3 regions of the Sphingomonas sp. HMP9 genome follow, and region 3 is predicted to be linked to each of the others. Evidence: predicted binding sites of a transcription regulator. Region 3 holds the regulator's gene; each other region holds the start of a gene.

Region 1 (10,618 bases), 470 kb from region 3:
GGCACGCACAAGGGCGACTATACCCCCGGCCTCGAACTCCACGCCAAATACACCTTCTTCTCGGAAGGCTGCCGCGGCCACCTGACCAAGGAACTGATCCGGACATTCGACCTCGCCAAGGACAGCGATCCGCAGGTCTACGGCCTCGGCATCAAGGAACTCTGGGACATCGATCCCGCGCTCCACAGCCCCGGCCGCGTCATCCACACGCAGGGCTGGCCGCTGACCGAGACCGACGGTTCGAACGGCGGCGGCTGGATCTATCATCAGGCGAACGGTCAGGTCTCGATCGGCTTCGTCACATGGCTCAACTACACCAACCCGCATCTCTCGCCGTTCCACGAGATGCAGCGCTGGAAGACGCACCCCGAGATCGCCGCGCTGCTCAAGGGCGCCAAGCGAGTCAGCTACGGCGCACGCGCGATCAGCGATGGCGGGCTGCAGTCGATCCCCAAGCTCGTGATGCCCGGCGCGGCACTAATCGGCGACAGCGCCGGTTTCCTAAACGTGCCGCGGATCAAGGGTACGCATACCGCGATGAAGTCGGGCATGATGGCCGCCGAGGCCGCGGTCGAGGCGATCGTCTCGCAGCGCGGCCATGACGAACTCGCCGCCTATCCAGCGGCGTTCGAAAAATCGTGGGTGAAGAAGGAGCTGTCGGTCGTCCGCAACGTCGTGCCGCTGGTCAAGAAGTTCGGCGATCTGGTCGGTTCGGGGCTTGCCGGCGTGACGATGTGGCTCGAGCATCTGGGGATCAAGGTGCCTTTCACGATGCACCATCATCCCGATCATGAAAGCCTGTGGCGCAAGGATCTGGTCAAGCCGATCGCGTATCCCAAGGCCGACGGCGTCCTCACCTTCGATCGCCTCTCGTCGGTGTTCATCTCGAACACCAATCACGAGGAGGATCAGCCGGTCCACCTGACGCTCAAGGATCCGGCGGTGCCGATCACCTACAACCTGCCGATGTATGACGAGCCTGCGCAACGCTATTGCCCGGCCGGCGTTTACGAGGTGGTGGGCGTCGAAGAAGGCGATCCGAAGTTCGTCATCAACGCGCAGAACTGCGTCCACTGCAAGACCTGCGACATCAAGGACCCGACCCAGAATATCAACTGGGTCGTACCCGAGGGCGGCGGAGGCCCCAATTATCCCAACATGTAAGCCCGTATTGCTCGCACTTGGTCTCGTCCTGGCGGCTCCCGCAACGGCTGGCGCCACGGCCGGGACGAGTGATCTCTCCGCGTATCTGAAAGCGCGCGCTGCCGACGCGGCGGGACGACCGGACCTCGCCGCCGCCAGCTATGCCAGGGTGCTGACGGCATCGCCCGCCGATCCCGTCGTCGCGATCCGCGCTTACCGCGAAGCGCTCGAGGCGGGCGACATGGCGCTCGCCACGCGCGCCGCCGCGGTCCTCGGCAAGGCGGGCGTTGCCCCCGCCGATGCCGCGCTGCTCCCGCTCGCCGACGCCGCGCGACAGGGCGATACCAAGGCCGCGAGTGCCGCCATCGCCACGCTCGCCGCCGGGCCGCTCGTGGTCCTCGCGCCCTCGCTCTACGCCTGGGTTGCGCACGCCGAAGGCCGCGATCCCGAACCGTCGCTTGCCACCGCCGCGAAGGACCCGGTCGCCAGCCGCTTCGCCGCCGAAACCCGGACGCTGATCGCCGCGGCGCCGGCCAGACAACCGCTCGCGATCGGCGTCTCGCGTCTGCTCGCGCGCCTCGCCAGCGACCTCGCGGCGGGCGAACCTTCGCCGCTGTCGATCGCCCTGACGCAGGCCGCGCTGCGCGCCGACCCGCGCTACGACGGCGCGCGCGTGCTCCTCGCCGACGCGCTTGCGCGCACCAAGATCGTCGACCGCGCGCTCGCCGTCCTCGACGAGATCGACCCGAAAGGCCCCTCCGCCGTGGCCGCCGCCGCCGAGCGTATCGACATTCTCGCCAACGCCGACCGCGACGGCGAAGCGCTCGCCGCCGCCAAGAACCGCGTCGACCAGCCGGGGGCGGGAGCCGCCGACTGGCAACGCTATGCCGATCTGCTTCTGACCACCGGCAACCCCGCCGAGGCGGCCACGTATTATCAGCGCGTTATCGCCGCCGACGGCGACACGGGCGGCAGCTGGGCAGCGTGGCTGCAATATGGCGGCGCGCTCGATCAGGCCGGGCGCTGGCCCGAAGCCCGCGAGGCGCTCGAAAAAGCCGTCGCGCGCGGCCCTGCGCAGCCGCTTGCGCTCAACTATCTCGGCTTCGCGCAAGTCGAGCATGCCGACGACATCCCCGCCTCGATCCGGCTGCTCGAACGCGCCACGCGCCTCGATCCGACCAATGCCTCGATCACCGATTCGCTGGGGTGGGCCTACCATCTCTCCGGCGACACCGCGCGCGCGCTGCCGCTGCTCGAAACCGCCGTGCAGGCCGAGCCCACCAACGCCGAAATCGCCGACCACTTGGGCGACGCCTATTGGAGCGTCGGTCGACGCTACGAAGCCCGCTACGCCTGGCGCGCCGCGGTGCTGACCGCCGAACCCAGCGACACGGCGCGGCTGACCGCCAAGATCGCCAACGGCCTTCCGCCGAAAGCGCGCCGCTGACCTGCTCTCTTATCGGGAACGGCCCGCATCGCAGCTATGCGCAGGGTGAGGGCGATGCGAACGGCGGGAGTGACCATAACGACGCCCGCACTTGGCCCGCCCCTCGCCCAGACCTCGCCATGTGCGCGCCCCCCCTCCGTCATCCTGACGAAAGTCACGACGCAGAGTAACGAACGCTGCCGTGCCTGGCTGTGGATCCTGACTTTCGTCAGGATGACGGATGTTGGCGATTACGTCGCACAGCGTTGCCAGGGCCCCTCCGTCCGCTAAGCCAGTCCCCGACCCGCCAAACCCCGAGACCCCCGATGCCCGCCACCACCGAACCCGCGCCTGCGAAGATCAACCTGGCGCTCCACGTCCGCCACCGCCGCCCCGACGGCTATCACGAGCTCGAAACGCTCTTCGCCTTCGCCACCGATGGCGACACCGTCACCGTCGAAGCCGCGCAGACCAACAGCTTCACCATCACCGGCCCTTTCGCCGCTGCGCTCCTGACTCCCCCCGACACTACCCCGGCGGAGGCCGGGGCCCAGTTGGGGGAGGGTAATGACGACACGCCACGCGCGTCACACACGGTCGTGGGCAATGCCCCTTGGTACGGCAACCTCGTGACTGCCGCCGCCGACGCCTTCACCGCCGCCTTCGCCCCGAACGCCCGTCACGCGATAACGCTGGAAAAGCACCTCCCCATCGCCTCGGGCATCGGCGGCGGCTCGGCCGATGCCGCCGCTACGCTCCGCGCGCTTGTGCGCCTCCACGGTATCGCCGCCACCGATGCGCGCCTGCACGCCATCGCCGCGAAGCTCGGCGCAGACGTCCCCGCGTGCCTAGCCAACCGCACCACGCTCGGCACCGGCAAGGGCGACACCCTTACAAACCTCGAAGGCCTGTCCGGCACGCCGCTTCTCCTGGTAAATCCCGGCGTCGCGGTCTCGACCGCCGCCGTCTTCAAGAATTGGGACGGGCAGGATCGCGGTCCGATCCCCGAAGGCGACCTTCTCACGCGTGCAACGGCAGGCCGCAACGATCTGGAGCCCTCCGCGCTGGCGTCGGCCCCGGTCATCGCTGACGTCCGCGCGCTGCTCGACGCGGCGCACGACGTCCTGCTGTCCAGAATGTCCGGCTCCGGCGCCACCTGCTTCGCCCTTTTCGAGACCGCCGAAGCCAGGGACGCCACCGCAACCGCCGCACAAGCCCGCGGCTGGTGGACGCTCGCCACGACGCTCGCCTGGTTCACCTCTCACTGCGCTCCGTCATCCTGACGAAAGTCAGGATCCAGAGCCACGATCGCAACCGCTCCTCCTGGACGCATCTCAAGCGCGCCGATCAAGTCGACCGCTGCGAACCCATGCCCGAGCAACCCGAGCCGTTCTCGACCAAACTTTCCCCAGCCCATCGCGTCATCCCGGACTCGTTCCGGGATCCACCATGCAGCGCATCCGCAGATGTCGAGTATGCAACTCGGTGGCTGCTACGAAACCCGGCCCTTTTTGCACAAACCCGATGTTCCGCACTTGTTCCAGGAGAACAAAGAGAATACATGGCGTTTGACGCGTTGAATGGCACGCGCGCTTGCTTTAGCGATGGGAGCTTATCAATGGCCGCTAATCTGAAAGTGATCGACACCGGCATGGCAACCGCAACCAACGACCGCCAGAAGGCGCTCGACGCCGCGCTCGCGCAGATCGACCGCGCGTTCGGCAAGGGCTCGGCGATGCGCCTGGGTTCCAAGGAAACGATGCAGGTCGAGGTCATCTCGACCGGCTCGCTCGGGCTCGACATCGCGCTCGGCGTCGGCGGCCTGCCGCGCGGCCGCGTGATCGAGATCTACGGGCCGGAAAGCTCGGGCAAGACCACGCTCGCGCTCCACGTGATCGCCGAGGCGCAGAAGGGTGGCGGCACTGCCGCGTTCGTCGATGCCGAGCACGCGCTCGACCCGGTCTATGCCAAGAAGCTCGGCGTCAACATCGACGAGCTGATCGTGTCGCAGCCCGATACCGGCGAGCAGGCGCTCGAGATCGTCGATACGCTCGTCCGCTCGAACGCGATCGACGTGCTCGTGGTCGATTCGGTCGCCGCGCTCGTGCCGCGCGCGGAAATCGAGGGCGAGATGGGCGACAGCCATGTCGGCCTCCAGGCGCGCCTGATGTCGCAGTCGTTGCGCAAGCTGACTGGCTCGATCAGCCGATCGCGCTGCATGGTGATCTTCATCAACCAGCTGCGCATGAAGATCGGCGTGATGTACGGCAACCCGGAGACGACGACGGGCGGCAACGCGCTGAAGTTCTACGCCTCGGTCCGCCTCGACATCCGCCGCATCGGCGCGATCAAGGCCGGCGAAGAGGTGACGGGCAACCAGACGCGCGTGAAGGTCGTCAAGAACAAGGTCGCGCCGCCGTTCAAGCAGGTCGAGTTCGACATCATGTATGGGCAGGGTGTCTCGAAGCTCGGCGAGATCCTCGATCTCGGCGTGAAGGCAGGCCTCGTGGAGAAGTCGGGCGCGTGGTTCAGCTACGATAGCGTCCGTCTCGGTCAGGGTCGCGAGAATTCGAAGACCTTCCTCAAGGACAACCCCGAAACCGCCGACCGCCTCGAAAAGCAGATCCGTGCGCGCACCGACAAGGTCGCCGAGGAAATGATGGCCGGCCCCGAAGACGGCGACGACGTCTAAGTCCACCCGTCTCCCCGACAGGAAACGGGGGGACCCCTTCACCCTCTCCCCTCGGGGGAGAGGGAGGGACCCATTGCCCTTGCAATGGGAGGGTGAGGGCGTGCGAGGAACGGCACCGCCTCCAAACCCGCCCCCACCCCGGCGAAGGCCGGGGCCCAGGTGGGAAGGCCTATCAAATCGAGCCCCCCGACACCCCAATGTCGGGCCAACAGCGCGGAGACCCTGCGCAACTGGGATGGCTTTTCAAATCAACTGCCACGACAACCCAAGTTCGCGCCACCCGGGCGGAGGGCTAGCCCCGCTGAGATGGCCTACAAAATCTCTTGCCATGACAACCCGAGTCCGCACCACCCCGGCGGAGGCCGGGGCCCAATCGGGATTGCCTCGCAAATCGAATGCCGCGACACTCCAAGCTCGCGCTACCTGGACGGAGGCCGGGCTCAATTGGCACGGCCTCTCAAATCAACTGCTCAGACAACCCAAGTTCCGGCGTGCGCTGCAACCGCCAATATATCCCAGCGCTCCCACTCCGATCTTCTCCCGCGAAGGCGGGAGCTCAGACTGGATCCCCGCCTTCGCGGGGAAACAACGATGCGCGAACTACCGCGGCGGCAGAAATCGCTCGACGCAGAACCCGCGCGAGCGTCTATACTTTCTATACTTCACTCCCCCAACGCCCCCGAACCCCAAGCATGAAGCGCCCCGCTGATGACCACAGGCTTTGACTGGACTGGCAGGATTGGCGACGTCTGGGCCGAGGAATGGCGCCGCACCGATCGCAGCTTTGCCACCCTCACGCCGCATCTGAACGCCGCGATCCTCGCTGCCGCCTCACCCCAAACAGCCAACGTCATCGACATCGGCTGCGGCGCGGGCGCGACCACGATGGCCACCGCGCACGCCCTCCCGAACGCGACCGTCACCGGGATAGATCTCTCCCCCACGCTGATCGAGACCGCCCGGCAACGCGCCGGCGACCAAACCAACGCGCAGTTCGAATGCGCCGACATCACCGTCGCCGCTGCGCACCACGCCCCGGTCGATCTCTACGTCTCGCGCCACGGCGTCATGTTCTTCGCCGACCCCGTCGCCGCCTTCGCCACGCTCGCCGCCGCCGCCGCGCCGGACGCGACCCTAGTCTTCTCGTGTTTCGCCGAGCGCGCCGCCAATCGCTGGGCCACCGAAACCATTGCCGCTACCGGTGGCGACGCGGACGCGCCGGCGACGACCGCGCCCGGCCCGTTCGCGTTCGCCGACCCCGGCCATGTCGCCGATATCCTCGCCAACGCGGGCTGGCATGCAGAACCGCCGCGCCGCATCGACTTTGCCTATCGCGCCGGCGGCGGGCCCGACCCGGTCGCCGACGCGGTCGACTATTTCCGCCGCATCGGCCCCGCGGCATCCGCGATCCGCGACTCGGCGCCCGAGGAACGCGAGCACTACATCGCGCGTCTCACCCAAGTCTGTGACCGTCACCGCATCGACGACACGGTGGAATTTCCCGCCGTCGCCTGGATCTGGACGGCGCGCACCGCGGCCGGATAAGCGCGTCGGCGGGATAGAAGAGCAGGGGAGCCAGCATGATCATCGTCCACCACCTCGAAAACTCGCGATCGCAGCGGATCCTGTGGATGCTCGAGGAACTCGGCCTCCCGTACGAGATCAAGCGCTACGAGCGGAACCCGCAGACCATGCTTGCGCCGCCCGAACTCAAGAAGGTCCACCCGCTCGGCAAGTCGCCGGTGATCGAGGACACCGATGTCGAAGGGGGCCAAGTCATCGCCGAGACCGGCGCGATCGTCGAATATCTCGTCGACAAAGCGGACGGCAAACTCGGTGCGCCCGCGAACCGCGCTGACGCGCTGCGCTACCGTTTCTGGCTGCATTACGCCGAAGGCTCGATGATGCCGCCGCTGCTACTCAAGCTCGTCCTCGCGCGCATCCCGATCATGGGCAAGGTCGCGGTCAAGAAGATCCAGCCGATGATCGACGTCCATCTCGACTATGTCGAATCCGAACTGGCGCAGCGCCCGTGGTTCGCCGGCAATGAGATGACTGCCGCCGACATCATGATGAGCTTCCCGCTCGAAGCCGCGCGCAGCCGCGGCGGCATGAACGAGTCCCGCCCAGCAACGATCGCGTGGCTCGCCAAGGTGCACGCGCGGCCGGCATATCAGGCCGGGCTCAAGAAGGGCGGCCCCTACGCATACGCGTGAGCTACTAGGTAACGCCTCCGCCTCTAACCTCCCGTCATCCTGGGCTCGACCCAGGATCCAGAGCCACCAGCGCGCCCGATTGTGGCTCTGGATCCCAGCCTTCGCTGGGATGACGGAGTTAGTTAAACTTTGGCAGCCTCAACCCTGACCCGGCCCGATCTTGTCGAAGCTGTCGATATTCGTCTTGGGCCCATGCCCGGTCGGTGCATGCGGAAAGTCCCGGTCGGCCGGCTCGCGCTCGTCGAGCCCGCCCTCCCATTTCGCGACGACCGTCGCCGCGACCGCATTGCCGATCACGTTGGTCGCTGAGCGCCCCATATCGAGGAAATGGTCGACCGCGAGGATCAGCAGAATCCCCGCCTCGGGGATCTTGAACATCGACAGCGTGCCGGCGATCACCACCAGCGACGCACGCGGCACGCCCGCAATCCCCTTCGATGTCACCATCAGCACGAGCAGCATCGCGATCTGCTGCCCGATCGGCATGTGGATGCCATAGGCCTGCGCGATGAACAGCGACGCGAACGTCATGTACATCATCGACCCGTCGAGATTGAACGAATAGCCCAGCGGCAGCACGAAGCTGGCGATCCGCGGCGGCACGCCGAACCGGTCGAGCGCCTCCAGCGTCCGCGGATACGCCGCCTCCGACGACGCGGCGGAGAAGGCGAGGATCAACGGATCGCGGATATAGCGCACTAGCAACCGAGTCCGCGGGCCGATCAGCACGAACGCGATCCCGATCAGCATCGCCCACAGCAGCGCGAGCCCCAGATAGAAGCACAGCATGAAATAGCCGAGATCGCCGAGGATGCTCGGGCCGCGCTCGGCAAGCGTCGCGGTCACCGCGGCGAACACCGCGAACGGTGCGAACCGCATCACGTAATTGGTGATCTGGAGCATCACCGCGACCAGCGCCTCGATCGCCTTGACCAGGGGGGCGGCCTTCTCGCCGACCGCGGTGATCGCCACGCCGACGAACACCGAGAAGACGACGATCTGGAGGATCTCGTTGTCCGCCATCGCCGCGATCATCGAATCGGGTACGATGTGCGCGATGAACTTGGCGAGATCGAACGCCGCGGCATCGACCCCGCTCGACGCGGTGGCCGGCGGGATCGCCAGCGCGAGGCCGACGCCCGGGTGAAGCAGATTGACCAGGATCATGCCGAGCGTCAGCGACAACAGCGACGCGCACACGAACCAGCCGAGACTGCGCAAGCCCACCCGCCCGAGCGCGCCGGTGTCGCCCATATGCGCGATGCCGACGACCAGCGTCGAGAAGACCAGGGGGGCGATGATCATCTTGATCAGCCGCAGGAACAGCGACGTCACGATCGAGAAATAGCCGGCAATGTCCTTCAGCCGCGCGGCCGAGGCTGCGGTGCCGTCGTCGATCGACGCGTTGACGATCCAGCCGACGACCAGACCCGCGACCAGCCCCAGCAAGATGTAATAGGTTAGCCGCTTGGCCATTAATCGCTCCCGAATTTCGTGCGCAAGGGAAGGGGATTGCGGCGCTCGGGTCAAGCACCCTATCGTCCGGCGATGTCGATGACCGCCTTTACGCCTTCGCGCCGCACGCTGCTCGGCCTCGCCGCCGCGGCGCCTTTGCTGTCCATTAGCGCACTCCTGCGCGCCGCCGAACCAGACCTTTCCGCGCTGTCCGACATCACCCGGACGGCTAAGCCGATCGATGCTACCGAGCGCGCCGCGCGGCTGGTCCGCGCGCAGTCGTTGATGAAGGCGGCGGGGATCGGTGCGGTGCTGATCGAGCCCGGATCGTCGATGATCTACTTCACCGGCGTCCGCTGGCACACCAGCGAGCGGCTGACGCTGGCGGTGATTCCGGTCGAGGGAACGCCGTGCATCGTCACGCCCTTCTTCGAGGAGCCCTCGGTGCGCGAGACGCTCGCCGTCCCCGCCGACGTGCGCGTGTGGCAGGAGGACGAGGATCCGCTGCGCGTCGTGGCCGGGTTCTTGCGCGACCGCAAACTCGCCGCGTTGCCGATCGGGCTGGAGGCCGACGTCCGCTATTTCGCCTATGCCGGTCTCGCGCGCGTGCTGCCGGGGGCGAGGATCGTGTCGCCCGATCCCGTTGTCCGCGCCAGCCGGATGATCAAGACGGCCGCCGAGATCGCGCTGATGCAGACGGCGACCGACGTCACGCTCGCCGCGTATCGCTGGACGCACGCACGCGTCGAGAAGGGCATGACCGGCCCGCAGATCGGCGCGCTGATGACCGCCGCGACGAAAGCACTGGGCGGCGCGCCCGAATTCTCGATGGCGCTGGTCGGCGAAGCGTCCGCCTATCCGCACGGCAGCCGCGAGATCCACCGCGTGGCCGATGGGCAGGTCGTGCTGATGGACTGCGGCTGCACCGTGCAGGGCTATCAGTCCGACGTCTCGCGCACCTGGGTGCACGGCGCCGCGACCGCCGACCAGCGCAAGACCTGGGATCAGGTTGCGCGCGGCCAGCAGGTCGCCTTCGCCGCTGCCCGGATCGGCGCGACCGCGGGCAGCGTCGATGATGCGGTCCGGCGGTATTACGATACGCTCGGCTATGGTCCGGGCTACACACTCCCCGGCCTGTCGCACCGCACCGGGCACGGGATCGGCATGGACGGCCACGAACCCGTCAACTTCGTCCACGGCGAGACGACTAGGCTGGCGGCGGGGATGTGCTTCTCGGACGAACCGGGGATCTACACGCCGGGCAAGTACGGCGTCCGGATCGAGGACTGCTTCCACATGACCGACGCCGGGCCGCGGTGGTTCAGCGAACCGCCTAGATCGATCGACGCGCCGATGGGCTAGGCACGCCCCATGAACAGCGCCACCGCCACTACCGCCGCCACCCCACCAACGCCACCACCCCGGCGAAGGCCGGGGTCCAGTTGGAAAGGTGGAAATAACGGATCGCGATCCTTCGTTAGTGCCGTCCCCCAACTGGGCCCCGGCCTTCGCCGGGGTGGGGGCCTCTACCGAACGGCAGCACTTCCCTGTTCTCCCGCGACGGCGGGCGCTCACGCCCCCCACACACCTCTACTTGAGCGAACCGCCGCGCTCGCCTAAGTCCCGGCGATGACATCGACCAACGACATCCGCCGCGGCTTCCTCGACTATTTCGGTTCGCAGGGG
Region 2 (10,618 bases), 850 kb from region 3:
TCGTCGCGGCCCTTGTTGCCGAGGCTGATCGCGCTCGACCGGCTTTCGACGACGCGGGCGGGCTTGGCCGAGAATGTGCTGCCGGTGCCTGCCGCGCGCTGCCAGCCCGGGCCTCGACCCGTGCCGCGCGCCACGTCGGCGAACGGGTCCGCGCGGTCGGACCAATTGGCTTGCCAGAGACTCGCGCCGCCGGACATCGTCGTTTCCGTATCGGTGTGTTCAGCGGGAAGTTCGGCGACGAAGCGGCTCGGGATCGAAGAGTTCCACTGGCCGTAGATCCGACGATTGGCGGCATGGATGATGACGGCCAAGCGCCGGGCGCGGGTGATCGCGACATAGGCGAGGCGACGCTCCTCCTCGAGGCTCTTTACGCCGCCCTCGTCGAGCGAGCGTTGCGAGGGGAACAGCCCTTCTTCCCAGCCGACGCAGAAGACGGTGTCGTATTCGAGGCCCTTGGCGGCGTGGATCGTCATGATCGTGACCTGCGGATCCTGCGCGCCGCCGTCGTTGTCCATCACCAGCGAGACATGCTCGAGGAACGCGCCGAGCGAGTCGTACTCCTCCATCGCGCGGACGAGTTCGCTCAGATTCTCGAGCCGACCGGTCGCCTCGACCGATTTCTCGGCCTGGTACATCGCGGTGTAGCCGCTCTCGTCGAGCAATTGGCGCGCGAGTTCGGCGTGCGGCAGCGTGGTTGCCATGTCGCGCCAGCGCGCGATGTCGCCGACGAGGCGGCCGAGCGACTTCTTCGCGGCGCCGGTCAGTTCGTCAGTGTCGAGGATGCGGGCCGCGGCCGTCGTGAGCGGCGTACCGGTGGCGCGCGCTAGCTGGTGGATGCGCGCGACCGCCTTGTCGCCCAAGCCCCGCTTGGGGACGTTGACGATACGTTCGAAGGCAAGGTCGTCCGCCGGCTGGTTGACCACGCGCAGATAGGCGAGCGCGTCGCGAATCTCGGCGCGTTCGTAGAAGCGGAAGCCGCCGACGATCTTGTACGGCATGCCGATCGCGATGAAGCGATCCTCGAACTCGCGCGTCTGGTGCTGTGCGCGGACCAGGATCGCGACCTCGTCCAAGGACTTGCCCGAGCGGCGGACGCTGTCGATCTCCTCGCCGACGCGGCGCGCTTCCTCGGGGCCGTCCCAAACGCCGATGACCTTGACCTTCTCGCCGACGTCGAGCTCGGTCCAGAGCTGCTTGCCGAGGCGGCCGCCATTGTTGGCGATCACGCCCGAGGCCGCGCCGAGGATGTGCGGGGTGCTGCGGTAATTCTGTTCGAGACGGATGACCTTCGCGCCCGGAAAGTCGCGCTCGAACTTCAGGATGTTCTCGACCTGCGCGCCGCGCCACGAATAGATCGACTGGTCGTCGTCGCCGACGCAGGCGATGTTCTTGCGCTCCTGCGCGAGCAGCCGCAGCCAGAGATATTGCGACGAGTTGGTGTCCTGATACTCGTCGACCATGATGTATTTGAAGCGCTGCTGATACAGGCCCAGCACGTCGCGGTGCGTTTTCAGGATGACGAGCATGTGGAGCAGCAGGTCGCCGAAATCGCAGGCGTTGAGCGCGCGCAGCCGGGTCTGATATTGCTCATAGAGTTCGCCGCCGCGACCATTGGCGTAGCGCTCGCTCTCGCCCGCATCGATATCGGCGGGGACGAGGCCCTTGTTCTTCCACTGGTCGATCAACCCGGCGAGGCTGCGCGTCGGGAAACGCTTCTCGTCGATATCCGCGGCCAGGATGAGCTGCTTGAGCAACCGCAGCTGGTCGTCGGTGTCGAGGATCGTGAAATTGGATTGCAGCCCGACCAGCTCCGCATGGCGGCGCAACATCTTGGCGGCGATCGCGTGGAAGGTGCCGAGCCACGGCATCCCCTCGACCGCGTCGCCGACCAGCCCGCCGACTCGCTCGCGCATCTCGCGTGCGGCCTTGTTGGTGAAGGTGACGCTCAGGATCTCGGACGGCCATGCCTTCTTGGTGAAGATCAGGTGCGCCAGACGCGCGGTCAGCGCCGCGGTCTTGCCCGTTCCGGCGCCTGCGATGATCAGGACGGGGCCGTCGGTGGTCAGCACCGCCTCGCGCTGCGGCGGATTGAGGCCACGGAGATAGGGAGGCTCGGCGTGCGGCGCGGACGTGTGGGCGATCTGGTTCACCGGTGAACAGGTAGGGAACGGGGGGCGATGGGGCAAGCAAGTATGACCTGTCGGCATCCGCAATAGCCGGAACAGGAAGGGAACTTCAGCGGAGGCGCACCTGAGTATCATGCGCTGCGCCAAGGCGGAGATTGCTGACCGTGCGGGGGAATGCCGATGGTCTACATGACCGCGCTGGACCGGTCTCCCGGATGTCATCGGACGCTCCAGATGGAGTTTTCACATGCTTTCGAACCGTCGCGAAAGCGTCGCGCGGGCGTCATGAAGTACGACTAGAGCATGCGCAGCGACGTGGTTCGTCGTCGGAGACACCGCATCCAGAAAGGCGTCCCGACGCGCTGGCGCCGTCGCCCGCAGGCTGAGTCCTGCGGACCGCAGGACCATATTGAGGAACATCATCATGAAGCTTTTCATCAGCGTCGCTTCGGCGACGATTGTCGGCGCATGCCTGTTTTCCACGATCGCTTCGGCTAGTCCCGGGCGCGAGCCGGTGTCGGTGCGCGTGTCGCGCGCCGGGCTCGACCTGACCAGCGACGCCGGGCGGACCGCGTTCCAGCACCGGCTGCGGTCCGCAATCAGCAGCGCCTGCCAGCCGCGCAGCGGGGGGCTCGACGCGCTTGCCAATGCGCAGCGGTGCCGCAAGGAAATGACCGCGGATGCCAGTGTGAAGCTGGCCGTCTTGTTCGCGCGCAGCGGGACTCAGCTCGCGAGCATCGGTGGGGCTCGGTAAACTCGCGCAGGACGGCTGATCGTTAGTCAGAGACGCTCCGACGATCCTCCCCCGCAAGGGGGAGGAAAGGGGCCGCGTCCGTTCCTTGTCCTCCCCCACCGCCGCCTCCGGCGCCCCCCCAACTGGCGGGGGAGGATCGTCAAGAGCGCCGTCCCAGATCAGGCCGAACGATCGCTTGATTTACATTTGTCATAAGATTGTCATCGTAAGGGCCGACTGCGAATTCCCATGGCAACCTCCACATTTGCACCCGCCGCGCTGACTGCTGATTCGAGCGGTGCGACATCGGCGCCGCACACCGGTCCCAAGCTCGACCATTCGCTGCACCCGGCAGGGCGGTGGATCTTCCTGGCCGTGCTGATCGGCGGGCTCGCCTATGCAGGGGTCAGCATCGCGTTCGACACCGCGCAGGTCGGCGAGAGCCTGGCTGGCGGGGCGTTCGCGTTCCTCGCGCTGGCGCTGTTGATCGCGCTAGGGTTCGAGTTCGTGAACGGGTTCCACGATACCGCCAATGCGGTCGCCACCGTCATCTACACGCACTCGATGCCCGCGCCGCTCGCGGTCGTCTGGTCGGGGTTCTTCAATTTCCTCGGCGTGATGCTGTCGTCGGGCGCGGTGGCGTATTCGATCGTCACGCTGTTGCCGGTCGACCTGATCCTCAACGTCGGCAGCGTCGGCGGTTTCGCGATGATATTCGCACTGTTGCTGGCGGCGATCGTGTGGAACCTCGCAACCTGGGCGGCCGGGCTTCCCAATTCGTCCAGCCATGCGCTGATCGGCTCGATCCTGGGCGTCGGCCTCGCCAACCAGCTCATCAATGGCGTCGCGGACGGGACGTCGGGCGTCGACATGGTGCAGGTCTGGAAGGTTCTGTCCGCGCTGGCATTCAGCCCGCTCGTCGGGTTCGTCGGTGCGTTGTTGCTGCTGCTCGTGATGAAGCGGTTCCTGCGCGACCAGAAACTGTACGAGGCGCCCAAGGGGCAGACGCCACCGCCGCGCGGCATCCGCGCGCTGCTGATCGGCACTTGCACCGCGGTCAGCTTCGCGCATGGCAGCAATGACGGACAGAAGGGGATGGGTCTGATCATGCTCATCCTGATCGGCTGCGCGCCGACCGCCTATGCCCTGAACCGGACGATGCGCGAGAGCGCGATGCCGGCGTTCGTGCAGACGGCGCAATCCGCATCGGCCGCGTACCGCGCGCACGCCGATGGTACGCCGGTCGACGTCGGTACCGCGCGTGCGCAGGTCACGCAGGCGCTGAAAGCCAAGCATGTCGCCGACCCGGTCATCTACGGCGCGCTGGCGACATTGTCGGACGACGTGTCGAGCCGGATCGAAAGCTATGGCTCGCTCGGCAAGGTGCCGGCCGCGGCGACGCCGAACCTGCGCAACGACATGTACCTCGTGCTCGATACGACCAAGCTGATCGCCGCCGACACGTCCGCGCAGAGCCGCTTCACCGCGCAGGAGATCACGACGCTCAAAAGCTATGATAGCGGGCTCGAACAGGGCACGCGGTACATTCCGACCTGGGTGAAGGTGACCGTCGCGCTGGCGCTGGGGCTGGGCACGATGGTCGGATGGAAGCGGATCGTCGTCACGGTCGGCGAGCGGATCGGCAAGACTCACCTGACCTACGGCATGGGCGCGTCGGCCGAGCTGGTCGCCGCGGCGACGATCCTGCTGGCGGTGAGATACGGCATGCCGGTGTCGACCACGCACATCCTGTCGTCAGGCGTCGCGGGCGCGAGCGTCGCCAACGGTGCGGGGTTGCAGCGGCGTACGGTGATGAACATGGCGCTGGCCTGGGTCATGACCTTGCCAGTGGCGATGCTGTTGTCGGGCGGGTTGTACTGGCTGTTGCTGATGTTGGCACACTCGCTGGGGTATTGAGGGCAGATCGGTTCTGCTTCCTCTTCCCGTCATCCTGACGAAAGTCAGGACCCAGAGCCACGGAAGACGGCGCGGGTTACCCTGGGTCCTGACTTTCGTCAGGATGACAGCGGAAGTTGGTACAAACCGGGTGCCCAGGTGCCGGATAGCGGCTCGGGAACCGCTCCCTCACGCTGTGGGTTGCCGGGATCATGCAAATACGATGTTCGATCTGCGGGAACTGGGACTGGATCGCGCGCGACGCATGGTCCGAATGTAGCCATTGCCGCCTGCTGGTACGCGATGTGAACGACGTCGGCGCGGTGGCGCGCGACATCGTCGCCCGGCTCGACGGCGGCACCGTCGATCTGGTGCGCGACCCGGCGGACCGCTGGACCCTCGACGCTGCCGGCTTGCGCAACGCCGCTTGGCGGTTCGGGTTCGAGGTCGAGCCGATCGTCGTGGCTCCCGATACCGTCCGCTTTCCCCCCGATGATCGGCCCGCCCGCGCGCGTGCGACCCCTGCGACATCGGTGCCCCACGAGATCGGGCTCGGCATGATGGCGCGCCCCGCCGACGCGGACGACATCGTCTCGATCGCCACCGATTTCCGGGACGACTTCACCCGGATCGTCGTCCTGCTCGATGGCACGTCGGACGACGCCGGTGCCCTTGCCGAACGGCTCCCGTGGATCGAGGTCGCCCATCACCCTCTCGCGGGCGACTTCGCCGCGCAACGCAATCGCCTCCAAGACATGATGCAGACCCGCTGGGTGTTGCAGATCGACACCGACGAGCGCCCCGATGCAGCCTTGCTTGACGCGCTCGGCTGGCTGGTCGCGGCGGCGGATTGCGACGGGTTGCGCTCGCTTGGCCTGCCGCGGCGCAACCTTGTCGACGGGGTGCAGTCCGCATCCTATCCGGACATCCAGTACCGCCTGAACCGCAGCGACATCCGTTTCGCCGGCCGTGTCCACGAGCGGCCGGTCGTGCCGTTCCTCGAGAGTTCGCTGGCACTGGCCGGTGCGCTCGAACACCGGCTCGACGGCGAGCGGGTGCGCGAGCGGACGCGGATCTACGAGGTGATGTCGACCGGCGCGGGGCGGCCAGAGGACGAGACGTTGCTGCTTGCCGCCTTCGATCCTGCCGCGGTGCGATAGACTGCGATGGTCTGCGCGGCGAGTGTGTCGCGCGTGAACATCCCCGAGGCCCGACGGCTCGCCGCGGCATAATGCGCGCGCAATCCGGGGTCCTCGATCATCCGCTGGACCTGCGTCGCGAGATCGTCCCCGGTGCAGGTCTTCGCCAGCAATCCGGCGCCGCTCTCGCCGATGAACAGCCGCGCGCTGGGGTCCTCCGCAGAGGCGACGACCGGGCGGCCGAACATCATCGCCTCCTGATACACCAGTCCAAAGCTCTCGTACCGCGAGGGCGCGACGATCACGTGCGCGGCTTCCATCAGGTCGTGCAGCGTGGCTTCGTTGACGCGGTGGTGGCAGGTCAGGCGCGCGCGGACCGATGCGGGGATCGCGCCGACGTCCTTGGCCTGCACGCCAACGATCGTCAGCCGGAAATCGGGCATGCCCGCGTCGGCACGGCGCGACAGGATCCTGAGCGCCATGATCAACGCGTCGAACCCCTTGCGATGCTCGTCACGGCCGACGAAAAGCAGTTCGATCGGTTCGCCGAGCGGGTAGGTCGCCGCTGTGCCGCGCGCGACGATCTCCGGCGGCAGGCTCAGTCCGATCACCGCGTGCCCTGAGGCCGTCCCAGGGGCCGCGACGCCGTACAGCGCGGCGATCTTGTCGCCGTGCAGTTGCGTGTTCGAGATCAGCGCCTTGCTGAACCGCGCGGCAATGCGCTCTGCCAGCATCGCGGCGCGGCGATCGAACCGATCGCGCAGGCTCGTCACCGTCTCGGCCGAGGTCGCGGCGGGCGTGGAGTTGCGGGTCACCAGCGGTGCGGGGCCGGTGAGTGCGATCGCCAGGCCGGGCGCGTACCAGTTGGTCGCCTCGACCACGTCGAAGGGCGCGCGGCGGTGCTCGCGGGCGACCGCGCGGCGGAACGCGAACGGTGCCACGAGGTGCCCGATCCCGGCAACGTTCCGGAGCCGTGCCACGACCGATCCTTCCCGCAAGCCGCAACCGAAGACCGAAACCCGGCCGTCGCGACTGTCTTGGCACCGATCCATGGCAAAGACGCTGACGTCATGGCCTGCACCCGCCAGCGACTGCGCAATTTCCCTCGCTGCACGGGTAAGTCCGCTCTTTTCAGGGGGATACGCCCAGGTAAGTAGAGCGATCCTCACGATGCCAGGTCGCACGGCAAATCGTATGGCGAGTAGAATGTGCTAACCTGCGTCAACACAACAGTTTTAAGTGTCATTTCGCCGGAACTCGGCAACCCCGCGAGCGGTTCCTCAAATGAATCGCAGATGAACGGGGGAAGGGTGTTCGTACTACATATCGCGTTGCAGGGGTGTTTACGCGCAACCGACGTCGAATACGGAATCACCGCCGATACCGGGGGGCATATCCGTTATCTCCTCGATCTCGTCGCTGCCAGCGGCCGCAACCCGGCGATCGACCGGATGGAGATCGTCACTCGCGCCTTCCACCATGCCGCCTATGCCGAATGCTATGCCGAGCCGATCGAGACGATCGACGGTACCACCCGAATCGTCCGCCTCTTCACCGCATCCGATGCGTATCTGGTCAAGGAAGACCTGTGGACCGAGCATGACAGCCTGGTCGAGGCGTTGGTCGTGCACATCGCCACGCTCGATCGCGTGCCAGAGGTCATGCACGCGCATTACGCCGATGCCGGGCTTGTCGCAGCGCGCGTTTCGGCACGGACCGGCATCCCGTATGTCTTCACGGCGCACTCGCTGGGCCGCGTGAAGCGCGCCGCGTTCGATCGCGAATGTGCGGAGACCGCGGGCATCGATCGCCGGATCGCTATCGAGGAAGAAGCGATCGCCAGCGCGGCCGCGATCATCGCCTCGTCGCGGGACGAGGCGGAGGTCCAATATGCCGATTACGACGCGTATGATCCGGGTCGGATCCGCGTGTTCGCACCGGGCAGCGACCTGAAGCAGTTCGCGAACTGCCGAACCGATGCGCGCGTCGACGCGCTGATAAACCGGTTTCTCGACGATCCCGCCAAGCCCGTGATCCTGGCGATCGCGCGGCCCGTGACGAAGAAGAACCTCGCCGCGCTCGTCCATGCCTATGGCCGCTCGCCCGCGCTGCAGGCCGCGGCGAACCTCGTGATCCTGGCGGGCACGCGCGACGACAGCGCGACGCTGGAGCCGGAGATCCGCGACAACATCGCCGAACTGCTCCAGTTGATCGACCGCTACGATCTGTACGGCAAGGTCTCCTATCCCAAGCAGCACCGGCCCGACGATATCGCCGCCGTCTACGCGCATGCCCGTACCCGGCGCGGCATTTTCGTCAATCCGGCGCTCAACGAACCGTTCGGGCTCACCCTGCTCGAAGCGGCGGCAAGCGGCCTGCCGGTGGTTGCTACCGACAGCGGCGGGCCGAACGATATCGTCGAGACCTGCGGCAACGGCATCCTCGTCGACCCGCGCTCCTCGACCGCGATCACCGAGGCGATCCTCAAGATCCTCGACGATCGGGCTCTATGGTCCCGCTATTCGGCCGCGGGGTCGGTCGCGATCCGCGCGTATGACTGGGATCGTCACGTGCAGCTCTATACCAGGTTGCTCGAAGAGGTGGTTGGCGCGTCGGCACCGGCAGTCGCCGATCGCGCGCCGGCGTTGCTGCTGGTGTCGGATATCGACGGGACGCTGATCGGCTGTGCCGCGGGTGTCGAAGATTTCACCGCATGGCACGAGGCGCAGACCGACGTTGCGTTCGCGATCGCCACGGGGCGCAGCTTCCACAGCGCGATGGCGGTGCTGGGGCAGCATGATGCGCCACGTCCCGAGATCCTGATTACCTCGGTCGGGTCGGAGATCTATTACCGGACGGTGCGCGGTGCGGTGTACGACCGCGACACCGAATGGGACGGCATCATCGCCGCCGGCTGGGACCGCGACGCGGTCGCCGCGCTGATGGGGCAATATGCCGGACTGACGCCGCAAAGCCCGCTCGAACAACGCCGGTTCAAGCTCAGCTATTTCGCGGATGGCGACATGGCGGCAGCCGAGCGGGTGCGGGCGTTGCTGGCCGAACATGGCCATAGCTGCTCGATCATCCAGAGCCATGGCCGGTACCTCGATATCCTGCCGCATGCCGCATCGAAGGGGACGGCGGTCGAGCATGTCCGCCGCCGCCTCGGTCTCGAACCGCGGCAGGTGATCGTCGCGGGCGACAGCGGTAACGATATCGAGATGCTGCGTTCGTCGCGCCACGCGATTATCGTCGGCAATTATTCGGACGGCCTGGGATCGCGGGCCGACCTGGCGCACGGCTATGTCGCGATCGGCCATCATGCGCGCGGCGTGATCGAAGGTGTCGCGTTCTTCCGCGATGCTGCAGCCGGGATCGGCGTCGAGGGACTCCGGAAAGCATCGTGAGCGCCTCGACGGTCAGCGTGTTGACGCTGGTACGCGGTCGCCGCGCGCATCTGGTGAACCTGATCGCCGGGCTCAATGCAGCGACCCGAAAGCCTGACGAGCTGGTGATCGCGTATATGCAGGACGCGCCGCATGCCGATCTCCCGCCCACCGATTTTCCGGTGCGCGCCGTGTTTGTCGAGGGCGATGCGATGCCGCTGGCGGCGGCGCGCAATCGGGCAGCGGAGGCCGCCAGCGGGGATCAAATGATCTTCCTCGACGTCGACTGCATTCCTTCGCCGACGTTGATTGAACGCTATGCGGCTACAGCGATCGCGCCGGGCGGTATCCGGTTGGGGGAGGTGCTGTATCTTCCGGTCGGCGCGGTGGATGCCGGGCTGGACTGGCCCGTGCTCGACGGGGTCGGCGTACGCCATCCCGCCAAGCCGCCGATCGCGTCGGACGAAATACGACCGACGCCAAGCCATGGCGAACTGTGGGGCCTGTCGTTTGCGATCTCCGCGGCCAACTGGGCGCGGGCAGGGGGGATGGACGAGCGCTATGTCGGGTACGGCGGCGAGGAAACCGACTTCGCGGCGCGGCTGGAGCATGCTGGCGTGCCGATGTGGTGGGTCGGCGGCGCGCGGGCGTATCACCAGCATCATGTCGTCCACACGCCGGCCTATCAGCATTTCGACGCGATCATCCGGAACGCGCGACTGTTCCGCGAGACATGGGGGCGGTGGTGCATGGACTATTGGCTGGGGCATTTCGCCGAGCGAGGGCTGATCGCTTGGGATGCGGATACGATTACCGTGCTCCGGGCGCCGACTGCGGACGAGGTAACCGCCTCGAAAATGCCGCCGGAGGTTTTGTTCAGCTAATCCTGCGGGGGGTATGGTTCAGAAAGGGCCCACCATCTCGATCCTCCCCGTCAGGGGGAGGTGGCACCGAAGGCGACGGAGGGGGAGGACACGGAACAGACGGTATCGCTTACCGCCCCCTCCGACTGGCAAGTGCCAGCCACCCCCCCCTGGCGGTGGAGGATCGAACTAACGCCTAAGCCCTAAGCCGCCGTCCACAACGAAACCGCAAGCCCTTCCAGATAGTCCGCGGCGACCTTGGCCGCATCCGCATCGTACAGGTCGGCGAGCGCGATCGGATCGAGCGCCTTGGCGGCGTCGAGGATACCGCGCCACGGTGCCAGCGCGCCGGGCCATGACGGCAATGCTATCGCCGCGCCCAGTTCCGCCAGTCGTTCCGCCTTGCGGGTCTGTTCGCCGAAATACCGCCATTCGGGCGCGCAGACATACGGTCGGCCGACGCGGGCGATCTCGT
Region 3 (10,618 bases):
AGCGCTGGCTCGAGGCGGAGCGCGACCAACTGGTGTTGTGGCTGCCGGTGATGCTGGGCGCGGGAATCGCGCTGTGGTTCGCCCTGCCGGACTCTGCCGCCTGGTGCGTGGCGATCTTGCTGTTGGTGGCGAGCGGGTTGGCGTGCTTGGCCATGGGGCAGGGCGGACGTGCGGCACGCGCGCTGGCGACCGGGTTGCTGACGGGCGCGCTTGGTCTCGGGTTGATCTGGGTACGGTCTGAATCGGTGGCGCGGCCGGTGCTGGCCGGTCCGACGATCGCGCGTTTTTCCGCCAAGGTCGAGGCGGTCGAACCGCTGGTGGCGCGCAAGCTCGTCCGGTTGACGGTGTTGCCGGTCGGTAAAGGTGTAGAGACGGACGGGCAGCACGTCGCGTTGCCGTACCGCGTCCGTGTCAATCTGGCCGAGGCGGATGCGCCGACGCTGCTCGGCATCGGTGCGGTGGTCCATCTTCGGGCTCGTTTGATGCCGCCGCCGCTCCCCGCAGTCCCGGGCGCCTACGACTTCGCGCGCGTCGCGTGGTTTGGCGGGATCGGCGCAACGGGGCGCGGCTTCGCACCGGTGGTCGTGACGACGCCGAACGGATCGGGGGCGGGTATCCGCGTCGCGCTGTCGCACCATATCGTATCGCGACTGGACGGCAGTGCGGGCGGTATCGCCGCGGCGCTCGCGACCGGCGATGTCGGGGCGATCAGCGAAGAGGATTCGGAGGCCATGCGTCGCGCGGGGCTCGCGCATCTGCTGTCGGTCAGCGGCCTGCACATCACAGCAGCGGTCGCGGCGACGATGTTGATCGTGTTGCGTCTGCTGGCGCTCAGTCCGTGGCTGGCGCTGCATGCGCGCCTGCCATTGATCGCGGCCGTAGCGGGTGCGGCGGCGGCGATCGGTTATACGCTGCTGACCGGCAGCCAGGTTCCGACGATTCGGTCGTGCGTGGCCGCGCTGCTCGTGCTGGCGGCATTGGCTATAGGTCGCGAGGCGATGACCTTGCGGCTCGTCGCGGCGGGGGCGGCGTGCGTCATGCTGGTCCTGCCCGAATCGGCGGCGGGGCCGAGCTTCCAGCTCTCGTTTGCCGCGATCACCGCGATCATGGCGCTGCACGAACATCCCGCAATCCGGGCGTTCTTCGGTCCTCACGACGAAGGACGCTGGCGCAAGGTCGCGCGCGGTGTCGCGTCGCTGCTGCTGACGGGGCTGCTGGTCGAAGTCGCGCTGATGCCGATCGCGGTGTATCATTTCCACAAGGCTGGATTGTATGGCGCGTTCGCCAACATCATTGCGATTCCTCTGACGACGTTCGTCGTGATGCCGCTGGAGGCGCTGGCGTTGCTGCTCGATGCAGCCGGCGTTGGTGCGCCGATCTGGTGGCTGGTGCAGCGATCGCTCGATGCGCTGCTGTGGCTGGCGCATGGAGTTGCCAGCGCGCCGGGCTCGGTGCGGTCCTTGCCCGCGATGCCGACGGCGGCGTTTGCGCTGATGATCGTCGGCGGCATCTGGATCGCGCTGTGGCGGACGCGGTGGCGACGGCTCGGGCTGATGCCGTTGGCTGCTGGTGCGATCTGGGCGCTCATGACGCCGCCACCGGACGTTCTCGTGACGGGCGACGGGCGCCATGTCGCGGTTCGGACGGCGGCGGGGCTGGCGATGCTGCGCGACCGGGCGGGGGATTATACGCGCGACATGCTGGCCGAGAATGGCGGGGTGGATGGGGAACCGCTGCTGCTCGCGGACCAACCCGATGCGCGGTGCAGCCGCGATCTGTGCGTCACCGATATCGTGGCGCGGGGACGGACGTGGCGGATCCTGGCGACGCGAAGCGCTTACATGGTGCCGATCGCCGCGTTCATCGCCGCGTGTCGCAGCGCCGATATCGTCGTCAGCGAACGTGGTCTGCCGAAACGCTGCGTGCCACGGTGGTTGAAACTGGATCGCCGCGTGCTTCGGCGGACGGGCGGCGTTGCGTTGAACTTGGGGACGGGGACGGTCGTGACGATCCTGAATGCCGGCGACCGTCACCCTTGGCGACATCCGCCATTGCTCGAACGCACCGTGCATGCGTTCAGGCCGCGCCATGTCCCAGCACTTCAGTCGTAGCGGCGGAGGATTCCAGAGAGCTTGCCCTGCACGCGGACCTGCGCGGGGGCGTAGCGCTGAGGATCATAGGCACGGTTGGCAGGGTCGAGGCGGACCATGGCGCCTTCGCGGCGGAAGTATTTGAGCGTGGCTTCGCTCTCTTCGATCAAGGCGACGACGATCTCGCCGTCGCGGGCGGTCTCGGTGCGGCGGATCAGCGCATAGTCGCCGTCGAGGATGCCGGCCTCGACCATCGAATCACCGGAGACTTCGAGCGCGTAATGTTCGCCGGTGCCGAGCAGGGCCGCGGGAACGGCCAGCATCGTGCTGCCCTCGAACGCCTCGATCGGGACGCCGGCGGCGATGCGCCCGTGAAGAGGGATTTCGACGACGTCGTTCGCGGGCTGCGGTGCGGCGACCGGCGCGGGCTTTACGTTCGACGCCTTTGACGGCACCTTCTTCTCGGCACGCTCCGGCATGCGCAACACTTCGAGCGCGCGTGCGCGGTTGGGCAGGCGGCGAATGAAGTTGCGCTCCTCGAGCGCGCTGATCAGACGGTGGACGCCCGACTTCGATTTCAGGTCGAGCGCGTCCTTCATCTCCTCGAACGACGGCGAGACGCCGGTTTCGTTGAGGCGATCGTTGATGAAGCAGACGAGTTCGTGCTGCTTGCGCGTGAGCATGGCGGTTCTCCGTCCGGAACAGACTGGGAACTTCTATGGAACATAATTAACGCCGTCAAGCGCCCGTATCACGCAATCACGAGGATTTCCGCCGATTCGCCTGCGCTGGCCGCCGGGGCGTTGCCGGCGCGGACGATCAGGCAGGTCGAGCGCGCGAGCGTGAGCAGCATCGAGCTGTCCTGGATGGTCGAGGCATAGGCCTTGCCGTCGCGGAGCTCGGCGCGGAGATAGTCGGTGCGCGCATTGTTGGCGGGCAGGTCTTCGCCGAGCAGCGCGTGGGTCGACTGAGGGAGCGGATCGCGCGCGCCGGCCATGTGCGCGACGACGGGCTTCACGAACAGCGCGGCGGTGACGAACGCGGAGACCGGGTTGCCGGGCAGGCCGAGCACCATCATCTCGCCGATCCGCCCCGCCATCATCGGCTTGCCGGGGCGCAGGGCGATCCGCCAGAAATCGATTCGGCCGCCGGCGGCTTCGATCGCCGGGCGGACAAGGTCGTGATCGCCGACCGAGGCGCCGCCGGTGGTAACGAGCAGGTCGGCTTGAACGCTCGCGAAGGCCTCGCGCAGGATCTCTAGATTGTCGGGGAGGATGCCGAGATCGATAACGTCGACGGGCATGTCGGCGAGCATCGCGGCGAGCATGACGCCGTTCGATTCGGGAAGTGCGACGCCGTCGGTGGTCGTGCCGGGGGGGACGAGTTCGTCGCCCGTGGCGGCGACGGCGACGCGGACGCGGCGGTTGACGGTCAGGCTGCCGTGCCCGCCGGTCGCGACGACGGCGATGCGGGCGGGGCTTAGGCGGTCGCCGGCGGCGATCAGCCTAGTGCCGGTCGAGAAGTCGAGCCCTTTGCGGCGGGTGTTGCGGCCGAACGTCGGCGGGCCTTCGCCGGCCAGGATCAGGGTCGCGCCATCACGTTCGGCCTCTTCCTGGACCATCACGGTGTCGGCACCTTCGGGCATTGCCGCGCCGGTGAAGATGCGGGTGGCTTCGCCGGGAGCGACCTTGCCGGTGAAGGGACGGCCGGCGGCGCTTTCGCCGATGACGGTCCAGGGGCCGGGAAGGTCGGCGAACCGGATCGCGTAGCCGTCCATCGCCGAGAGGTCGGCCGCCGGCTGCGTGCGGCGAGCGAGAATGTCCTCGGCGGCCCACCGGCCGGCGGCTTCGCGCAGCGACACAGTCTCGCTGCCCACGCGAGGGGCCATGGCGAAGAGGCGGGTCTGGGCTTCGGCGACGGGGACTAGGGTCATGCTTAAGGCTCTGTTTTTAGGCGGTTCTGAAAAGTGAAGTATAGAAAGTATAGACGCTGGGAGCGGTTTGGCGGTTCGCGCTTTGGGGTCGTCTCGTGAGGGGAAGCGCGGGGTGCCGCGGTATGTTCCGTGCTGTGCCATCGGTTTGGCGTGTAGGACAGGTGTTGTGGCGCCGGGGGGGAGCGGCGATCCGGTGTATCGGACGTTGGCTACAGCCGCCTTGTGCTCCCGCGAAGGCGGCAGCCCAGGCTGGGTTCCCGCCTTCGCGGGGAAACACGGTTGGGCGGACGTCGCTCGTTATTAGCTGAGCCGTGCCAACTGGGCCCCGGCCTTCGCCGGGGTGGGGTTTGTGGCGCCGCCGGCCAGCTTCCGTTCATGCGGCAAGGGGCTTTTCTGGCGCGCAATGAGACACCAGATCAATAGGATGACGGTTACCCAGCCACGGACGAGAGACAGGATCGGCGCGGCGGTTGGGGCCGTCCTGCTGCCGGGGGTGCTTGGCTATGCACTGCTCAATGGGCTGGTCGTGCCGATGCCGGCTGCCGTTACCGACGCGCTGAAGGTGTTCGGCGTGGCGCCGCCACCGCCTCCGCCGCCGGTCGAGAAGGTCAGGCCACGCCCGTCGCCCAGTCGCAAGCCTCAGGGCGCCGCGTCGCCGCCCAATCTGAAGTCGAAGGCGACCGAGGTCGTGGCGCCGCCGCCGGTGGTGCCGGTGATGGTGCCGCCGCCGGTCGTGGTTGCGGAGAAGGCCGGGTTGGGCGCGCAGGCGACCGCTGGCGCTTCGGATGTGCGCGGGCCGGGGACTGGGAGTGGCGGGATCGGCAACGGCACCGGGAGCGGCGGCTATGGTGATGGGGACGGTGGGGGTGGCGAGGAAACGCCGCCGCGGTGGCGCAAGGGGCGGTTGAAGGATTCTGATTACCCGAGCGACGCGCCGAGAACGGGTATTCGTGGCGTGGTTTCAGTCCGCTATGTCGTCCAGGTGAGCGGGCGTGTGTCGGATTGCCGGGTGACGCGGTCGAGCGGGAGCGGGGTGCTGGACAGCCTGACCTGCCGGTTGATCGAGCAGCGGCTTCGCTATGATCCATCGCTGGATGCAGCGGGGCGGCCGGTGGAGTCGACGATCGTGCAGGATCACTACTGGACGATCGAAGACTAGAACCCTTGCGGTCGGGGTGCGGCTCCTACCCCTTGGGTATTGCCTCGCGTGCCCTCACCCTTCGCCGCCTTCGGCGTCTTTCCCTCTCCCCGTTGGGGAGAGGGTTTTGTCGTTATGCGGTCCAGTTGCCGGATTTGCCGCCGGATTTGGCGCGGACGCGGATGTCGGAGAGGACCATCGTCTTGTCGATCGCTTTGGCCATGTCGTAGATCGTCAGGAGGGTTACGGTTGCAGCCGTCAGGGCTTCCATCTCGACGCCGGTCTTGCCTTCAGTCGAGGCGGTCGCGGTGGCGGTGACGCCGGTTGTGTCGACCACGAGGTCGATCTCGACCTTGGTTAGCGGTAGCGGGTGGCAGAGCGGGATCAGGTCGCTGGTACGCTTGGCGGCCATGATGCCGGCAACGCGCGCGACCGCCAGGACGTCGCCCTTCTTCGCGGTGCCGGCGCCGATCGCGGCGGCGGCTTCGGCGGACATGGTGATGCGGCCGGAGGCGACCGCCTCGCGGGCGGTGACCGCCTTGCCGCCGACGTCGACCATCCTCGCCGCACCGGCTTCGTCGATGTGCGTGAGGCCCGTCATCCTACCAGCGCTCGGGTCGCGGCTTCGACGTCGTCCTGGCGCATCAGCGCTTCGCCGATCAGGAAGCAGCGTATGTCGTGCTCGGCCATCGCGTCGAGTTCGGCGCGGGTCGTCAGGCCGCTCTCGGCGACGAAGGTGCAGTCTTTCGGCGCCTTGCCGACGAGGTCGTAGGTGCGCTGGAAATCGACGGTGAAGTCGCGCAGGTCGCGGTTGTTGACGCCGATGAGCCGCGACTTGAGGTTCAGAGCGCGCTCCATCTCGTGCGCGTCATGGACCTCGACCAGCACGTCCATGCCGCATTCGAGCGCGGAGGCTTCGATCTCGGCCATCTGGACGTCGTCGAGCGCAGCGACGATGATCAGGATGCAGTCGGCACCGATCGCGCGCGCCTCGGTCGCCTGCCACGGATCGACCATGAAGTCCTTGCGCAGGACCGGGATCGACACCGCGTCGCGCGCGGCGGTCAGGTACGCGTCGGCTCCCTGGAACCATTTTTCGTCGGTCAGGACGGACAGGCAGGCGGCACCGCCGGCCTCATAGGCGCGGGCATGCGCGACGGGGTCGAAATCGGCGCGAATCAGGCCCTTTGAGGGACTGGCCTTCTTGACCTCGGCGACCAGCGCATAGCCGGCCTTCGCATCGAGCGCGGCGCGGAAGCCGCGCGGTTTCGACATGCGGGCGATCCCGGCGTCGATATCGGCGAGCGAGGTGGTGGCCTTGCGCGCGGCGACTTCGGCGCGCTTGGTCTCGAGAATACGGTCGAGCATGGTCATGTCAGTAGGCGATCCAGCGGGCGAGCAGCGCGTCGGCGCTGCCGGTGTCGAGAGCGGCGGCGGCTTTTGCCACGCCATCGACGAGGGTGGGGACGGTGCCGGCGACCATCAAGGCGGCGGCGGCGTTGAGCAGGACGGCGTCGCGGTACGCGCCCGTCTCGCCCTTGAGCAGGCGGCGGAGCGCGTCGGCGTTGTGATGCGCGTCGCCGCCACGGATGTCGGTGATGGCGTGGCGGGTGAGGCCGGCGTCCTCGGGGGCGATGCTTGTTGGGAGCGCGATGCTGCCGACGGACGCAACGATGCTGGGGCCGGCGCCCGACAGTTCGTCGAGGCCTTCTTCGCCGGACACGACGAGCGCGGCTTGCGTGCCGAGCTGTTCGAGTGCGTCGGCGTAGAGCGTGACGTAGTCTGGGCGGGCGATGCCGATCAGTTGGCGGGTGGTCCCGGCCGGGTTGGCGAGCGGGCCCATCAGGTTGAAGATCGTGCGCTTGCCGATGCGCTGGCGGATCGGGGTGATGCGCTTCATCGCCGGGTGGTGGTTGGCGGCGAACAGGAAGGCGATGCCGATGTCGTTGAGGCTGGCCTCGGCGGTGGCGCCGGCGCGGTCCATGTCGAGGCCGAGGACTTCCAGCGTGTCGGCGGCGCCCGCCTTGCTGGAGGCGGCGCGGTTGCCGTGCTTGGCGACGGGGACGCCGGTCGCTGCGACGACCAGTGCGACCGCGGTCGAGACGTTCAAGGTGTGGTGACCGTCGCCGCCGGTGCCGCAGACGTCGATCGCGCCGGCAGGGGCGTCGATCGGGAGCATCCGGTTGCGGAGCGCGCGTGCGGCTTCGGCGATCTCGATGCTGGTCTCGCCGCGGGTCGCGAGATCGGTGAGGAAGGTGGCGATCGCATCGTCGCTGGCGCGTGCGTCTAGGATGTCGGCGAACGCCTCGCGGGCGGATTCGCGCGTGAGCGGGGAGGATGGATCGGGCAGAAGCGTGGTGGTCGTCACAGTTCCAAGCCTTCGCGCGGCTTTACCGGGATCTCGGCCATTCTCAGGAAGTTCGCGAGCATCGCGTGGCCGTGCTCGGTGGCGATGCTTTCGGGGTGGAACTGGACGCCGTGGATCGGCAGTGTCTTGTGGCGGAAGCCCATCACCGTGCCGTCCTGCGCGGTGGCGTTCACCACCAGCGTATCGGGCACGGCGTTGACGATCAGCGAGTGATAGCGCGTGGCGATGAACGGCGATGGGAGACCCGCATATAGCCCGGTGTCGTCGTGGAGCACCGGCGAGGTCTTGCCGTGCATGAGCCCGCCGCGCTCGACCTTGCCGCCGAAATGCTGACCGATCGCCTGATGGCCGAGGCACACGCCGAGCAGCGGCTTGCCAGCGTCCGCGCAGGCGGCGACGAGATCGAGGCTGACGCCTGCCTCGGTCGGCGTGCAGGGGCCGGGAGAGATGAGGAACGCGTCCGCGCCCGACGACAGAGCCTGCCCGGCGGAGATCGCATCGTTGCGGACGACTTCCACCTCGACGCCCAGTTCCATCAGGTAATGGACGAGGTTCCAGGTGAAGCTGTCGTAATTGTCGACGACGAGGATCATGGCGTCGCCATAGCCGATGCGCAGGGGCATGCAACGGTGTTGCACTCTGTACCGCGAGGACCATGTTACACCGTATCGGCAGGCGGGTCAGACAGGTGGGGCAGCACGCCGCGGGCGTCGCCGTCGTCACGCCGCTGCAGATCATTCAGGGTGGAGCCATGCCGACTGGCGGACGTTGTCACTTCAAAGGAGCTTACTCGATGTTTCGTACCGCCGTCCTCGCCGCACTGATCGCGTTTCCCGCCATGGCCGCCGCGCAGGAGGCACAGGTCGACACGCCGCCGCAGCGCATCCGCAGCGTGACGCTGACCGGTAACCAGGCTTGCCCCAAGTCGACCGCCGGCGAAATCGTGGTGTGTTCGACGCTCGAGCAGCCGTATCGCATCCCCAAGCAGCTGCGCGACGACAAGCCGATCGCGGCGAAGAACCAGAGCTGGGTGAACCGCGCGGCGACGATGGACCAGGTCGGACGGGTGGCGGGTGGCCTGCCCGATACGTGTTCGCCGGTCGGCACCGGGGGGCAGTCTGGGTGCGCCATGCAGCGGAACCAGGCGTTTGCCGCGGAGCGTCGTGCTTCGGCCAGCGAGTCGAATACGCAGCCGTAAGCTGCAAAGGAATAGTTACGTCGTCCCGCGTCCTCACGAAAGTGAGGGCGCGGGGTAACGGATGTCGACCATCGTGGCCCTGGATCCTGACTTTAGTCAGGATGACAAGGTCTACTGCCCGAAGCCGGGGGCCTTTGCCCGGCTGACCGCTTCGCGGGCGGCGGCGAGGATCGCGCCGGCCTTGGCCTCGCATTCGCGTTGCTCGTATTCGGGGATGCTGTCGGCGACGATACCGGCGCCGGCCTGGACGTGGATGGTGCCGTCCTTCACGACCGCGGTGCGCAGGACGATGCACGAGTCCATCGAACCGTCGGGCGAGAAATAGCCGACGCCGCCGGCGTACGCGCCGCGCCGTTCGGGTTCCAGCTCGGCAATGATCTGGCAGGCGCGGACTTTCGGCGCGCCGCTGACGGTGCCGGCGGGGAAGCCGGCGAACAGCGCGTCGAGTGCGTCCTTGTCGGGCGATAGCGTGCCGACGACGTTCGAGACGATGTGCATGACGTGGCTGTAGAATTCGACGCCGTAGCTGGCCGTCACGCGCACCGAGCCGGGCGATGCCGCCCGGCCGACGTCGTTGCGCCCGAGATCGAGCAGCATCAGATGTTCCGCGCGCTCCTTTGGGTCGGCGAGCAGGCCGATCCGGTTCACCTCGTCCTCGGCGGCGGTCTTGCCGCGCGGGCGCGTACCGGCGATCGGGCGGATCGTCACTTCGTCGTCGCGGACGCGGACGAGGATTTCGGGGCTCGAGCCGATCAGCGCGAAGCCGGGCAGATCGAGGTGATAGAGGAACGGCGAGGGATTGATGCGGCGCAGCGAGCGGTAGAGCTCGAACGGCGGCAGCGCGAACGGCGTGCTGAAGCGCTGCGCGAGCACCACCTGGAAGATGTCGCCGGCGAGGATATAGTCCTTCGCGGCGGCGACCATCTCGCCGTAGCGGCCCTCGGGCAGTGCTGGCGTGTAGGCGGGTTCGGCGACGTCGGCGCGGATGGGTGCGGGGACGGGGGTGCTCGCGAGCTTCGCCGCGACCGCGTCGAGGCGCTCTTCCGCCTCGGTCACGATCGTGTCGGCATTGCGGGCCGGATCGGGCCAGGCCGGTGCGACCAGGTACAGCGCGTCGGCCAGGCGATCGAACACCAGGACGACGGTCGGGCGCACGAAGATCATGTCGGGCAGGCCGAGCGGGTCGACCGTCGGTTGCGGCAAGGTCTCGACAAGGCCGATCGTCTCATAGCCGAAATAGCCGACCAGACAGGCCAGCGCGCGGGGCAGTTCGGCGGGAACGTCCGCGCGGCATTCGGCGACCAGCGCGCGCAACGCGTCCAGCGTCGGCACGGGACAAGGCTCGAACGTGTCGCGGTCGGTCGCCCAGTGGCGATTGATCTCGGCGTTGTGGCCATAGGCGCGGAACAGCAGGTCGGGCGCGAGGCCAATCAGGCTGTGGCGGCCGCGTGTCGCGCCGCCCTCGACCGATTCGAGAAGGAAATCGCCACGCCCCGGCTCGATGAGCTTCAGCGCCGCGGCGACCGGCGTTTCGGTGTCGGCGACCTGACGACGCCAGACGAGCGCGGGACGCCCCTGGGCGAGTGCTTCACGCGCGCTCATCGGACGATCAGTTGCCCGAGCCGCCCTGGCCGAGCAGGTCGGCACGGACGCGCGCGAGTGCGGCCGGGTTGGTCTTCACGCCGACATCGGCACGAACCGCCTTGGCGAACTGCTCGACATATTCGCGACCGACCGAGCGGGCGATGTTGCCGCGCCCAGCCTTGATCGCCGCATCGTTGCCAGTCGCGTTGCCGCTCTGGACGCTGTCGAGCTTGATGACGAACCAGCCGCTGTCGTCGGGCGCGGCGAGTGTCTTGGCGGTGTTCGGCGCCATGCTGAACATCAGCAC

What was found. Region 3 encodes LexA, which represses DNA repair genes until DNA is damaged. Its sites were predicted from a motif close to GTTCCNCNCTTGTTCT; they were not measured.
Region 1: recA (recombinase RecA) is a predicted target of LexA. The motif match lies at 4,096-4,111, and genes of this name have one in related genera.
Region 2: HMP09_RS01315 (ATP-dependent helicase) is a predicted target of LexA. The motif match lies at 2,219-2,234, and genes of this name have one in related genera.

The regions. Positions count from the first base shown of each region.
Region 1 covers NZ_AP022673.1:1,599,186-1,609,803, reverse strand. Annotated here, with positions in the region: gene HMP09_RS07170 (electron transfer flavoprotein-ubiquinone oxidoreductase) at 1-1,164, shown strand, start outside; gene HMP09_RS07165 (tetratricopeptide repeat protein) at 1,172-2,590, shown strand; gene HMP09_RS07160 (4-(cytidine 5'-diphospho)-2-C-methyl-D-erythritol kinase) at 2,896-3,852, shown strand; gene recA (recombinase RecA) at 4,188-5,261, shown strand; gene HMP09_RS07150 (class I SAM-dependent methyltransferase) at 5,970-6,806, shown strand; gene HMP09_RS07145 (glutathione S-transferase family protein) at 6,842-7,477, shown strand; gene HMP09_RS07140 (dicarboxylate/amino acid:cation symporter) at 7,616-8,953, opposite strand; gene HMP09_RS07135 (M24 family metallopeptidase) at 9,026-10,294, shown strand; gene alaS (alanine--tRNA ligase) at 10,562-10,618, shown strand, end outside.
Region 2 covers NZ_AP022673.1:275,808-286,425, forward strand. Annotated here, with positions in the region: gene HMP09_RS01315 (ATP-dependent helicase) at 1-2,141, opposite strand, end outside; gene HMP09_RS01320 (UrcA family protein) at 2,551-2,880, shown strand; gene HMP09_RS01325 (inorganic phosphate transporter) at 3,109-4,776, shown strand; gene HMP09_RS01330 (hypothetical protein) at 4,968-5,915, shown strand; gene HMP09_RS01335 (glycosyltransferase family 4 protein) at 5,831-7,078, opposite strand; gene HMP09_RS01340 (HAD-IIB family hydrolase) at 7,205-9,301, shown strand; gene HMP09_RS01345 (glycosyltransferase family 2 protein) at 9,298-10,164, shown strand; gene HMP09_RS01350 (glycosyltransferase) at 10,347-10,618, opposite strand, start outside.
Region 3 covers NZ_AP022673.1:1,127,618-1,138,235, reverse strand. Annotated here, with positions in the region: gene HMP09_RS04895 (ComEC/Rec2 family competence protein) at 1-2,111, shown strand, start outside; gene lexA (transcriptional repressor LexA) at 2,102-2,773, opposite strand; gene HMP09_RS04885 (molybdopterin molybdotransferase MoeA) at 2,842-4,023, opposite strand; gene HMP09_RS04880 (TonB family protein) at 4,448-5,182, shown strand; gene moaC (cyclic pyranopterin monophosphate synthase MoaC) at 5,295-5,762, opposite strand; gene trpC (indole-3-glycerol phosphate synthase TrpC) at 5,759-6,535, opposite strand; gene trpD (anthranilate phosphoribosyltransferase) at 6,537-7,529, opposite strand; gene HMP09_RS04860 (anthranilate synthase component II) at 7,526-8,122, opposite strand; gene HMP09_RS04855 (hypothetical protein) at 8,323-8,727, shown strand; gene HMP09_RS04850 (anthranilate synthase component I family protein) at 8,839-10,329, opposite strand; gene HMP09_RS04845 (peptidylprolyl isomerase) at 10,337-10,618, opposite strand, start outside.